One region of the Fictibacillus marinisediminis genome, then DNA from elsewhere that is predicted to be linked to it. Evidence: a T-box and tRNA genes for the amino acid it is inferred to sense, from the RefSeq annotation. Region 1 holds a T-box; the other regions hold tRNA genes.
The links. The T-box of region 1 lies ahead of thrS (threonine--tRNA ligase). A T-box ahead of a tRNA ligase gene usually reads a tRNA of that ligase, here a tRNA-Thr.

Region 1 (3,887 bases):
TAAACTTTCTTGAACGCAAATATGCACTGGATTAACCGGCAGCAGGGAAACCTGCTGTTTTTTTATTAATCTTTTAAAAGAGTTCATTTTTCATGACGTTGTCCCATATAGTGTAACATCGAGTGTTTGGGGGAGGGACAGGGTTGGCAGAACTTATATTTGCAGATCATGAAGAATGTAACCAATTACAAAAGGAACTGAAGCAGATGGCTCGATCACTTAACATAAAACCTTCCTTTTTAGAATCCGAAAGCCATTCATTATTATTGAATACAAAAGAGCATCTGGATTCAATTGTTCAGGTGCTGGCTTGCTATACTCGTAAAAAACTGGAGGAAACACGAATCCTGTTTTTTATTGAACATTTTTTTTATTTCACGGATAAGCAGGAGCAAGCAGAAATTGCAGCGATCGCCAAGGAATTTATCGAACAGGAACGGGAGGAAGTGCCGGCGGTAAAAGATCTGGATACGTGCGAGTATCATGTGAAAGAAGCCTGGAGAAAAATCTTAACCGAAGAAGGGCTATCATTTACATTTGAGTCTTTTGTACAGTTCCGTTTACGGGAGTACCTTGATCTTCTACAAATTTACGTCGAATGTGCGATCGATGAATACAAACTCGAGCTTGAATACCAGTCCTTCATCGATCAATTGCGTAAGTGTGCAGCCGATCAGCCGTTTCTAACAGCCGAGGTTCACGTGGCCTTCGACGGCAAATTTAAGCTGTATGATGAGCAATACCGGCTATACAGTGAAAAAATGCTTCAGCTTATGCATGAAAGAGCATTAGTTCTGACCAAGGAGTTTGATCTCGACGAAAAAGTGCTGGGTCCGATCATGGGTTTAGCTCCGGAAGTGTTGTATTTGTACCTGGAAGAAGAAAATCACGGCATGATACATACATTGCAGAACGTATTCCAGGAGAGACTGATTAAAAGGCCCCTTCAGCTGTTTTATGGTTCAAGAAACGAATTTATCGAAAAGATGGACGGAAGATAAGGATTGCTCTTGATTTTGCAGGATAGTATGAATATAATAATTGTATATTTGGATACCAAAATCAGTAAAGATAAGGACAACGGATATTTTTTACGGTTTATAGAGAGGGATGCCTGAGGCTGAAAGCATTCTAACACGAAAAAATGTCTTACCCCCTTTGAACTTCAGCGGTGAATGCAGAGTAATCGCTGACGGCCCAAAGCCGTTAAATCTTGACCGAGTGCCATTGCAGAATCCTGCTGTGGAACAAGGGTGGAACCACGAGTACAACACTCGTCCCTTTTTGTGGACGAGTGTTTTTTGTATTTATTTTGAACAAGGAGAGATTATGAATGACAGACATTAAGCTTACTTTTCCTGATGGTTCTGTTCGTGAGTATCCGAAAGGAATCACTGCAGAACAAGTAGCAGAATCCATTAGCTCCAGCCTGAAGAAAAAGTCCGTTGCTGGTAAAGTAAACGGGGAATTGTACGATTTCACACGTCCGATCGAGGCGGATGCATCCATTGAGATCGTTCCACAAGATTCGCCTGAAGGACTCGAGATGACACGCCACAGTACAGCCCATTTGATGGCACAGGCGATCAAACGCATCTATAAGGATGTCAAACTTGGCATCGGGCCAGTGATCGAAAACGGTTTTTATTATGATATCGATCTTCAAGAAGCTTTAACACCGGAAGATTTGCCTAAGATTGAGAAGGAAATGAAAAAGATCGTAAGCGAAAACCTGCCGATCATCCGAAAAGAAGTGACCAGGGAAGAAGCCATCGCGATTTTTGAAGGCATTGACGACCATTTAAAATTGGAGCTCATCCGTGATCTTCCGGAGGATGCGGTTATTACCATTTACGAACAAGGCGAGTTTTTTGACCTTTGCCGCGGGCCGCATCTTCCATCCACTGGAAAAATCAAGTCCTTTAAATTGATGAGCATTTCAGGCGCTTATTGGAGAGGAGACAGCGATAACCAGATGCTTCAGCGCATCTATGGAGCAGCTTTTCTTAACCAGAAAGAGCTGGATCAGCATCTTGTCTACCTTCAAGAGGCGAAAGAGCGGGATCACCGGAAACTTGGAAAAGAGCTGGATCTTTTCACTGTTTCCCAAAAGATTGGACAAGGTTTGCCAGTCTGGCTTCCAAAGGGTGCGACGATCCGCCGTATCATCGAGCGTTATATTGTCGACACAGAAGTAAGACTTGGCTACGACCATGTCTACACTCCTCATCTAGGCAGTGTAGAGCTCTATAAAACATCAGGACACTGGGATCATTATAAAGAAGATATGTATCCTGCAATTGAAATGGACAACGAGCAGCTTGTTCTTCGTCCGATGAACTGTCCGCATCACATGATGGTGTTCAAGAACAGCATGCACAGCTATCGTGATCTTCCAATCCGTATCGCTGAGCTTGGAACGATGCATCGCCATGAGATGTCAGGAGCATTGGCTGGTCTTCAGCGTGTCCGTTCCATGACATTGAATGATGCTCATATCTTTGCCCGCCCGGATCAATTAAAAGATGAGTTTATCCGCGTAGTAAAGCTCATCCAGCGTGTGTACAAAGACTTTGGCATTACAGAATACAAGTTCCGTCTTTCTTACCGTGATCCTGAGGACAAGGAAAAATACGTAAACAACGATGAGATGTGGGAAAAAGCACAGGCTCTTCTTAAAGAAACTATGGAAGATATGGACTTGGATTATGTAGAAGCTGAAGGGGAAGCCGCGTTCTACGGGCCGAAGCTTGATGTTCAGGTGAAGACTGCGCTCGGAAAAGAAGAGACGCTGTCTACTGTACAGCTTGATTTCCACTTGCCGGAACGCTTTGACCTAACGTACAAAGGAAGCGACGGAAAGGATCACCGTCCGGTCGTTATCCACCGCGGAGTCGTTTCCACAATGGAACGTTTTGTCGCCTTCCTAATCGAAGAATACAAGGGTGCGTTCCCGGTATGGCTTGCTCCTGTACAGGTACAGATTATCCCGGTATCTACTGTTCATGAAGAGTACGCAAGAAAGATCAGTGAGGAACTGCTGGAAGAAGGCATTCGCGTCGAAGTCGACAACCGCGATGAAAAGCTGGGATATAAAATCCGTGAAGCGCAAATGCAAAAAATTCCATACATGCTCGTGCTCGGTGATCAGGAAATTTCCGATCAAGCCGTCAACGTCCGTAAATACGGTGAGCAAAAATCAGAAACTGTATCCTTTGATGCGTTCAAAACAAGCATTCTTGAGCAAGTGAATAAAAGAGGATAAAATTAGAGAACTGCGAATTCATTCGCAGTTCTTTTTTTTGAAGCCCCCAGCGGTGCCAGGCACCCTGTTTACATAACTGAATTTTAGCGGGTAAAGCTGCTGTTTTGGCGGATATTTTTAAATTTTGGAGGGTAAACCCTTCATTTTGGCGGGTAAATATAAATTTTCAGGTTGTAAATAAATTTTCAACAACAACGGGGCGGCCTGCCCGGAAAAAAACAATTTTAGTGCTTGCAAAACAACAGGTAGTACTGTACAATAAATTCTGTTGTGATGAACAAAGAACATCAGTTGACAAGAGGTTCTTGTCAATGTTATATTAATTTAGGTAATTAAATAAGTTGAGTTTCGAACAAAAGCAGAAGCACCCGCTTCTCACCTGATCAACGCGAAAGCTGTTGGCTGGTCAACCGAACTTTCAGAAATGATGATGAGGTCGTGTGGGTGCAGTATGTGCCGACGCTTTTTTTATTTGTTTACAAAGTGCTGAGTTAATGACTCACATAAATTTCTTGGAGGTGACTTACTATTAGTAAGGACATGTCTGTCAATGAGGGCATACGTGCTCGTGAAGTAAGACTTATCGGGGCTGATGGCAGCCAGCTAGGGATTAAAACACGTC
Region 2 (3,887 bases), 2.8 Mb from region 1:
ACATCTCTACGCATTTCACCGCTACACGTGGAATTCCACTTTTCTCTCCTGCACTCAAGTTCCCCAGTTTCCAATGACCCTCCACGGTTGAGCCGTGGGCTTTCACATCAGACTTAAAGAACCGCCTGCGCGCGCTTTACGCCCAATAATTCCGGATAACGCTTGCCACCTACGTATTACCGCGGCTGCTGGCACGTAGTTAGCCGTGGCTTTCTGGTCAGGTACCGTCAAGGTACCGGCAGTTACTCCGGTACTTGTTCTTCTCTGACAACAGAGCTTTACGACCCGAAGGCCTTCATCGCTCACGCGGCGTTGCTCGGTCAGACTTTCGTCCATTGCCGAAGATTCCCTACTGCTGCCTCCCGTAGGAGTCTGGGCCGTGTCTCAGTCCCAGTGTGGCCGATCACCCTCTCAGGTCGGCTACGCATCGTCGCCTTGGTGAGCCGTTACCTCACCAACTAGCTAATGCGCCGCGGGCCCATCTGTAAGCGTCAGCACAAGGCCGACTTTCAAAAAAGAAACAGGCGTTTCTCTTTATCATCCGGTATTAGCTTCGGTTTCCCGAAGTTATCCCCGTCTTACAGGCAGGTTACCCACGTGTTACTCACCCGTCCGCCGCTAACCTCAGAGAGCAAGCTCTCTTTGGTTCGCTCGACTTGCATGTATTAGGCACGCCGCCAGCGTTCATCCTGAGCCAGGATCAAACTCTCCAATAAAGTGTTTGATATAGCTCTTAAAGTTTAAAAATTGATGGGATTGTAAAATCCCTGACTTACCTGGCTTTTGTTTGGTTTTCAAAGAACTAATGCGCTGCTTCGAACAGCAACTTTCATATCATACCCATTAAAAAAGAAAATGTCAACACATTTTCGAAATGGTGGAGCCTAGCGGGATCGAACCGCTGACCTCCTGCGTGCAAGGCAGGCGCTCTCCCAGCTGAGCTAAGGCCCCTTAACAAAGATGGTCGGGAAGACAGGATTTGAACCTGCGACCCCCTGGTCCCAAACCAGGTGCTCTACCAAGCTGAGCCACTTCCCGATATGGCGCGCCCTGAGAGATTCGAACTCCCGACCTTTTGATTCGTAGTCAAACACTCTATCCAGCTGAGCTAAGGGCGCATATAAATTTAATTGGTGCCGAGGGCCGGACTCGAACCGGCACGGTAGTCACCTACCGCAGGATTTTAAGTCCTGTGTGTCTGCCAATTCCACCACCCCGGCAGGCAGAAAAAAATGGAGCGGAAGACGGGATTCGAACCCGCGACCCCAACCTTGGCAAGGTTGTATTCTACCACTGAACTACTTCCGCATCCGTATGGTGCGGGTGAAGGGACTCGAACCCCCACGTCATAAGACACTAGATCCTAAGTCTAGCGCGTCTGCCAATTCCGCCACACCCGCATATAAAATTTTTGAAAATGGTGAGCCATGAAGGACTCGAACCTTCGACCCTCTGATTAAAAGTCAGATGCTCTACCAACTGAGCTAATGGCTCTTGAAAGTGGTGCCGGCTAGAGGACTTGAACCCCCAACCTACTGATTACAAGTCAGTTGCTCTACCAATTGAGCTAAACCGGCGAAATAATGGTGGAGGATGACGGGTTCGAACCGCCGACCCCCTGCTTGTAAGGCAGGTGCTCTCCCAGCTGAGCTAATCCTCCATATGTATATGCCTGGCAACGTCCTACTCTTACAGGGGGAAGCCCCCAACTACCATCGGCGCTGAAGAGCTTAACTTCCGTGTTCGGTATGGGAACGGGTGTGACCTCTTCGCTATCGCCACCAGACATATTTTGAGGTATATTCCCTCAAAACTAGATAACTTCTTCATCCAAACTTCTGATTATTTTAAGGATAAGCCCTCGACCGATTAGTATCTGTCAGCTCCACGTGTCACCACGCTTCCACACCAGACCTATCAACCTCATCATCTCTAAGGGGTCTTACTCACTTAACGTGATGGGAAATCTCATCTTGAGGGGGGCTTCATGCTTAGATGCTTTCAGCACTTATCCCGTCCACACGTAGCTACCCAGCTATGCCCCTGGCGGAACAACTGGTACACCAGCGGTGTGTCCATCCCGGTCCTCTCGTACTAAGGACAGCTCCTCTCAAATTTCCTGCGCCCGCGACGGATAGGGACCGAACTGTCTCACGACGTTCTGAACCCAGCTCGCGTACCGCTTTAATGGGCGAACAGCCCAACCCTTGGGACCTACTTCAGCCCCAGGATGCGATGAGCCGACATCGAGGTGCCAAACCTCCCCGTCGATGTGGACTCTTGGGGGAGATAAGCCTGTTATCCCCAGGGTAGCTTTTATCCGTTGAGCGATGGCCCTTCCATGCGGAACCACCGGATCACTAAGCCCGACTTTCGTCCCTGCTCGACTTGTAGGTCTCGCAGTCAAGCTCCCTTGTGCCTTTACACTCTGCGAATGATTTCCAACCATTCTGAGGGAACCTTTGGGCGCCTCCGTTACAATTTAGGAGGCGACCGCCCCAGTCAAACTGCCCACCTGACACTGTCTCCGAACCGGATCACGGTTCCAGGTTAGAATTTCAATACAGTCAGGGTAGTATCCCACCGACGCCTCCATCGAAGCTGGCGCTCCGACTTCTCAGGCTCCTACCTATCCTGTACAAACTGTACCAAAATCCAATATCAAGCTGCAGTAAAGCTCCATGGGGTCTTTCCGTCCTGTCGCGGGTAACCTGCATCTTCACAGGTACTATAATTTCACCGGGTCTCTCGTTGAGACAGTATCCAAGTCGTTACACCTTTCGTGCGGGTCGGAACTTACCCGACAAGGAATTTCGCTACCTTAGGACCGTTATAGTTACGGCCGCCGTTTACTGGGGCTTCAATTCAGAGCTTCTCCCGTAAGGGATAACCCCTCCTCTTAACCTTCCAGCACCGGGCAGGTGTCAGCCCCTATACTTCGCCTTGCGGCTTCGCAGAGACCTGTGTTTTTGCTAAACAGTCGCTTGGATCTATTCACTGCGGCTCTCTCGGGCGTTAACCCTATCAGAGCACCCCTTCTCCCGAAGTTACGGGGTCATTTTGCCGAGTTCCTTAACGAGAGTTCTCCCGATCATCTTAGGATTCTCTCCTCGCCTACCTGTGTCGGTTTGCGGTACGGGCACCTCTTTCCTCACTAGAGGCTTTTCTTGGCAGTGTAGGATCAGGGACTTCGGTACTGTAATTTCCCTCGCCGTCACAGCTCAGCCTTCACGATTGCGGGATTTGCCTCACAATCAGCCTAACTGCTTAGACGCGCATTTCCAATCGCGCGCTCTCCCTACCTTCCTGCGTCCCCCCGTCGTTCAAACGGAAAGGAGGTGGTACAGGAATTTCAACCTGTTGGCCATCGCCTACGCCTTTCGGCCTCGGCTTAGGTCCCGACTAACCCTGAGCGGACGAGCCTTCCTCAGGAAACCTTAGGCTTTCGATGGACAAGATTCTCACTTGTCTTTCGCTACTCATACCGGCATTCTCACTTCAAAGCGCTCCACCAGTCCTTCCGGTCTGACTTCACTGCACTTCGAACGCTCCCCTACCACTGTACCTTACGGTACAATCCATAGCTTCGGTGATACGTTTAGCCCCGGTACATTTTCGGCGCAGAGTCACTCGACCAGTGAGCTATTACGCACTCTTTAAATGGTGGCTGCTTCTAAGCCAACATCCTGGTTGTCTGGGCAACTCCACATCCTTTCCCACTTAACGTATACTTTGGGACCTTAGCTGATGGTCTGGGCTGTTTCCCTCTTGACTACGGATCTTATCACTCGCAGTCTGACTCCCGCGGATAAGTCTCTGGCATTCGGAGTTTGACTGAATTCGGTAACCCTGTGGGGGCCCCTAGTCCAATCAGTGCTCTACCTCCA
Region 3 (3,887 bases), 2.8 Mb from region 1:
ATTCATGCCCTATTCCCAAGCTTGCTGCAAGCGGCATACCATGAATGTTTCCGCTTGGTGAAGTATCAGCGGTATTCAAGTCTCCATGGGCATCATACCAGATAACGCCAAGATTTTCGTAGTGCTTGGCAATTCCAGCAAGAGAGCCGATCGCGATACTGTGGTCTCCTCCAAGGACAAGAGGAAACCGGTTTTCCTGAATCACATTAGAAACCGTGTCTGCCAGCTTTTCACTCGCAGTTGAAACTTCTTGAAGGTTCTTAAGATTGGTTTCTATTGTTTCTTCTATTGTCCCAGGCCGGGCAATCTCTATGTCCCCGAAATCCTGGACATTATAATTTATATCTTCTAAACGTTCCACAATACCTGCATATCGAATGGCGCTTGGCCCCATATCAACGCCGCGCCTTGTCTGCCCTAAATCCATCGGTACTCCGATGATCGTAATATCCTTCTTCATTCTGTACGGCCTCCCCTTATGCTGTGTTTCAAAAATTCTATAAATTCATTGTAGCCTGTCTATTCATGTTGGTTCAACTGGACAGAAATATGCATAGATATACCGATACGTAAGCGCTTTCGAGGAGGTTGATGGATAATTATTAGGACAAAAGCACCGACCTCTTTATTGGATCAGGAATCCTTGAAGATTTGAAAGACATAAAAAAGCCCTTAGACGAATGTCTAAGGACAGTGCTTATTATGTATGGTGGAGCCTAGCGGGATCGAACCGCTGACCTCCTGCGTGCAAGGCAGGCGCTCTCCCAGCTGAGCTAAGGCCCCATAATGGAGCGGGTGATGAGAATCGAACTCACGACCAGAGCTTGGAAGGCTCTTGTTTTACCACTAAACTACACCCGCAATATTATACTTTGTTACCATTGATATCATCTTTTATTCAGAAGTTCAAATGGTGAGCCATGAAGGACTCGAACCTTCGACCCTCTGATTAAAAGTCAGATGCTCTACCGACTGAGCTAATGGCTCGTGTTATAACATAATCTGTCGGAAATAAAGATGGTGGAGGGGGACGGATTCGAACCGCCGAACCCAAAGGAGCGGATTTACAGTCCGCCGCGTTTAGCCACTTCGCTACCCCTCCACATAAAAAAAGGCTTCAGACATTGCTTATAAAAAAAATGGTGCCGGCTAGAGGACTTGAACCCCCAACCTACTGATTACAAGTCAGTTGCTCTACCAATTGAGCTAAACCGGCCTGCCGTTGGGATAAATAATGGTGGAGGATGACGGGTTCGAACCGCCGACCCCCTGCTTGTAAGGCAGGTGCTCTCCCAGCTGAGCTAATCCTCCGTATTAAGGAATGTTATTTTCTTAACGAAAAAACTTGGTGACCCGTACGGGATTCGAACCCGTGTTACCGCCGTGAAAGGGCGGTGTCTTAACCGCTTGACCAACGGGCCGACTGGAGCTTCCAACCGGGCTCGAACCGGTGACCTCTTCCTTACCATGGAAGCACTCTACCTACTGAGCTATGGAAGCATGGCTCCACAGGTAGGACTCGAACCTACGACCGATCGGTTAACAGCCGATAGCTCTACCACTGAGCTACTGTGGAATAAGAATAAAACCACATACGAGTATGTTTGAAATGATAGCCTGGCAGCGTCCTACTCTTACAGGGGGAAGCCCCCAACTACCATCGGCGCTGAAGAGCTTAACTTCCGTGTTCGGTATGGGAACGGGTGTGACCTCTTCGCTATCGCCACCAGACTGTCTTTCAAAGCATGTCCTATTTTCTCAAGGACAAGTTACATTTTACAATGTATTTGCTCTTTTGACAAGAGCTTTTTTAGAAAAAATGAGGCATATTCCCTCAAAACTAGATAACTTCTTCATCCAAACTTTCACTGATGCTAACGTCCAGCTCCATGAACCATATCCTCGAGGTCGTTTCAATCCCTCCTACGAACACCAAAAACGTGTTCTCGTCAGGATATCTCCAACGCTTGTCGGATATAAACGGTTCATACCGCTTTTGTTAATAAGGATAAGCCCTCGACCGATTAGTATCTGTCAGCTCCACGTGTCACCACGCTTCCACACCAGACCTATCAACCTCATCATCTCTAAGGGGTCTTACTCACTTAATGTGATGGGAAATCTCATCTTGAGGGGGGCTTCATGCTTAGATGCTTTCAGCACTTATCCCGTCCACACGTAGCTACCCAGCTATGCCCCTGGCGGAACAACTGGTACACCAGCGGTGTGTCCATCCCGGTCCTCTCGTACTAAGGACAGCTCCTCTCAAATTTCCTGCGCCCGCGACGGATAGGGACCGAACTGTCTCACGACGTTCTGAACCCAGCTCGCGTACCGCTTTAATGGGCGAACAGCCCAACCCTTGGGACCTACTTCAGCCCCAGGATGCGATGAGCCGACATCGAGGTGCCAAACCTCCCCGTCGATGTGGACTCTTGGGGGAGATAAGCCTGTTATCCCCAGGGTAGCTTTTATCCGTTGAGCGATGGCCCTTCCATGCGGAACCACCGGATCACTAAGCCCGACTTTCGTCCCTGCTCGACTTGTAGGTCTCGCAGTCAAGCTCCCTTGTGCCTTTACACTCTGCGAATGATTTCCAACCATTCTGAGGGAACCTTTGGGCGCCTCCGTTACAATTTAGGAGGCGACCGCCCCAGTCAAACTGCCCACCTGACACTGTCTCCGAACCGGATCACGGTTCCAGGTTAGAATTTCAATACAGTCAGGGTAGTATCCCACCGACGCCTCCATCGAAGCTGGCGCTCCGACTTCTCAGGCTCCTACCTATCCTGTACAAACTGTACCAAAATCCAATATCAAGCTGCAGTAAAGCTCCATGGGGTCTTTCCGTCCTGTCGCGGGTAACCTGCATCTTCACAGGTACTATAATTTCACCGGGTCTCTCGTTGAGACAGTATCCAAGTCGTTACACCTTTCGTGCGGGTCGGAACTTACCCGACAAGGAATTTCGCTACCTTAGGACCGTTATAGTTACGGCCGCCGTTTACTGGGGCTTCAATTCAGAGCTTCTCCCGTAAGGGATAACCCCTCCTCTTAACCTTCCAGCACCGGGCAGGTGTCAGCCCCTATACTTCGCCTTGCGGCTTCGCAGAGACCTGTGTTTTTGCTAAACAGTCGCTTGGATCTATTCACTGCGGCTCTCTCGGGCGTTAACCCTATCAGAGCACCCCTTCTCCCGAAGTTACGGGGTCATTTTGCCGAGTTCCTTAACGAGAGTTCTCCCGATCATCTTAGGATTCTCTCCTCGCCTACCTGTGTCGGTTTGCGGTACGGGCACCTCTTTCCTCACTAGAGGCTTTTCTTGGCAGTGTAGGATCAGGGACTTCGGTACTGTAATTTCCCTCGCCGTCACAGCTCAGCCTTCACGATTGCGGGATTTGCCTCACAATCAGCCTAACTGCTTAGACGCGCATTTCCAATCGCGCGCTCTCCCTACCTTCCTGCGTCCCCCCGTCGTTCAAACGGAAAGGAGGTGGTACAGGAATTTCAACCTGTTGGCCATCGCCTACGCCTTTCGGCCTCGGCTTAGGTCCCGACTAACCCTGAGCGGACGAGCCTTCCTCAGGAAACCTTAGGCTTTCGATGGACAAGATTCTCACTTGTCTTTCGCTACTCATACCGGCATTCTCACTTCAAAGCGCTCCACCAGTCCTTCCGGTCTGACTTCACTGCACTTCGAACGCTCCCCTACCACTGTACCTTACGGTACAATCCATAGCTTCGGTGATACGTTTAGCCCCGGTACATTTTCGGCGCAGAGTCACTCGACCAGTGAGCTATTACGCACTCTTTAAATGGTGGCTGCTTCTAAGCCAACATCCTGGTTGTCTGGGCAACTCCACATCCTTTCCCACTTAACGTATACT

Region 2: it has a tRNA-Thr gene. The T-box ahead of thrS (threonine--tRNA ligase) is inferred to sense a tRNA for this amino acid. The anticodon was not compared.
Region 3: it has a tRNA-Thr gene. The T-box ahead of thrS (threonine--tRNA ligase) is inferred to sense a tRNA for this amino acid. The anticodon was not compared.

What each region holds. Positions count from the first base shown of each region.
Region 1 covers NZ_JAIWJX010000002.1:2,920,397-2,924,283, reverse strand. The annotation lists gene LCY76_RS15585 (amino acid ABC transporter permease) at 1-35, shown strand, start outside; gene ytxC (sporulation protein YtxC) at 144-1,001, shown strand; T-box leader at 1,060-1,285, shown strand; gene thrS (threonine--tRNA ligase) at 1,334-3,265, shown strand; ribosomal protein L20 leader region at 3,616-3,740, shown strand; gene infC (translation initiation factor IF-3) at 3,806-3,887, shown strand, end outside.
Region 2 covers NZ_JAIWJX010000002.1:93,537-97,423, reverse strand. The annotation lists rRNA gene LCY76_RS00590 (16S ribosomal RNA) at 1-716, opposite strand, end outside; tRNA gene LCY76_RS00585 (tRNA-Ala) at 876-951, opposite strand; tRNA gene LCY76_RS00580 (tRNA-Pro) at 962-1,038, opposite strand; tRNA gene LCY76_RS00575 (tRNA-Arg) at 1,042-1,118, opposite strand; tRNA gene LCY76_RS00570 (tRNA-Leu) at 1,132-1,220, opposite strand; tRNA gene LCY76_RS00565 (tRNA-Gly) at 1,234-1,308, opposite strand; tRNA gene LCY76_RS00560 (tRNA-Leu) at 1,316-1,400, opposite strand; tRNA gene LCY76_RS00555 (tRNA-Lys) at 1,419-1,494, opposite strand; tRNA gene LCY76_RS00550 (tRNA-Thr) at 1,502-1,577, opposite strand; tRNA gene LCY76_RS00545 (tRNA-Val) at 1,585-1,660, opposite strand; rRNA gene rrf (5S ribosomal RNA) at 1,671-1,786, opposite strand; rRNA gene LCY76_RS00535 (23S ribosomal RNA) at 1,850-3,887, opposite strand, start outside.
Region 3 covers NZ_JAIWJX010000002.1:166,243-170,129, reverse strand. The annotation lists gene rocF (arginase) at 1-460, opposite strand, end outside; tRNA gene LCY76_RS01055 (tRNA-Ala) at 708-783, opposite strand; tRNA gene LCY76_RS01050 (tRNA-Gly) at 788-861, opposite strand; tRNA gene LCY76_RS01045 (tRNA-Lys) at 912-987, opposite strand; tRNA gene LCY76_RS01040 (tRNA-Tyr) at 1,019-1,102, opposite strand; tRNA gene LCY76_RS01035 (tRNA-Thr) at 1,141-1,216, opposite strand; tRNA gene LCY76_RS01030 (tRNA-Val) at 1,236-1,311, opposite strand; tRNA gene LCY76_RS01025 (tRNA-Glu) at 1,347-1,421, opposite strand; tRNA gene LCY76_RS01020 (tRNA-Thr) at 1,425-1,500, opposite strand; tRNA gene LCY76_RS01015 (tRNA-Asn) at 1,502-1,576, opposite strand; rRNA gene rrf (5S ribosomal RNA) at 1,616-1,731, opposite strand; rRNA gene LCY76_RS01005 (23S ribosomal RNA) at 2,005-3,887, opposite strand, start outside.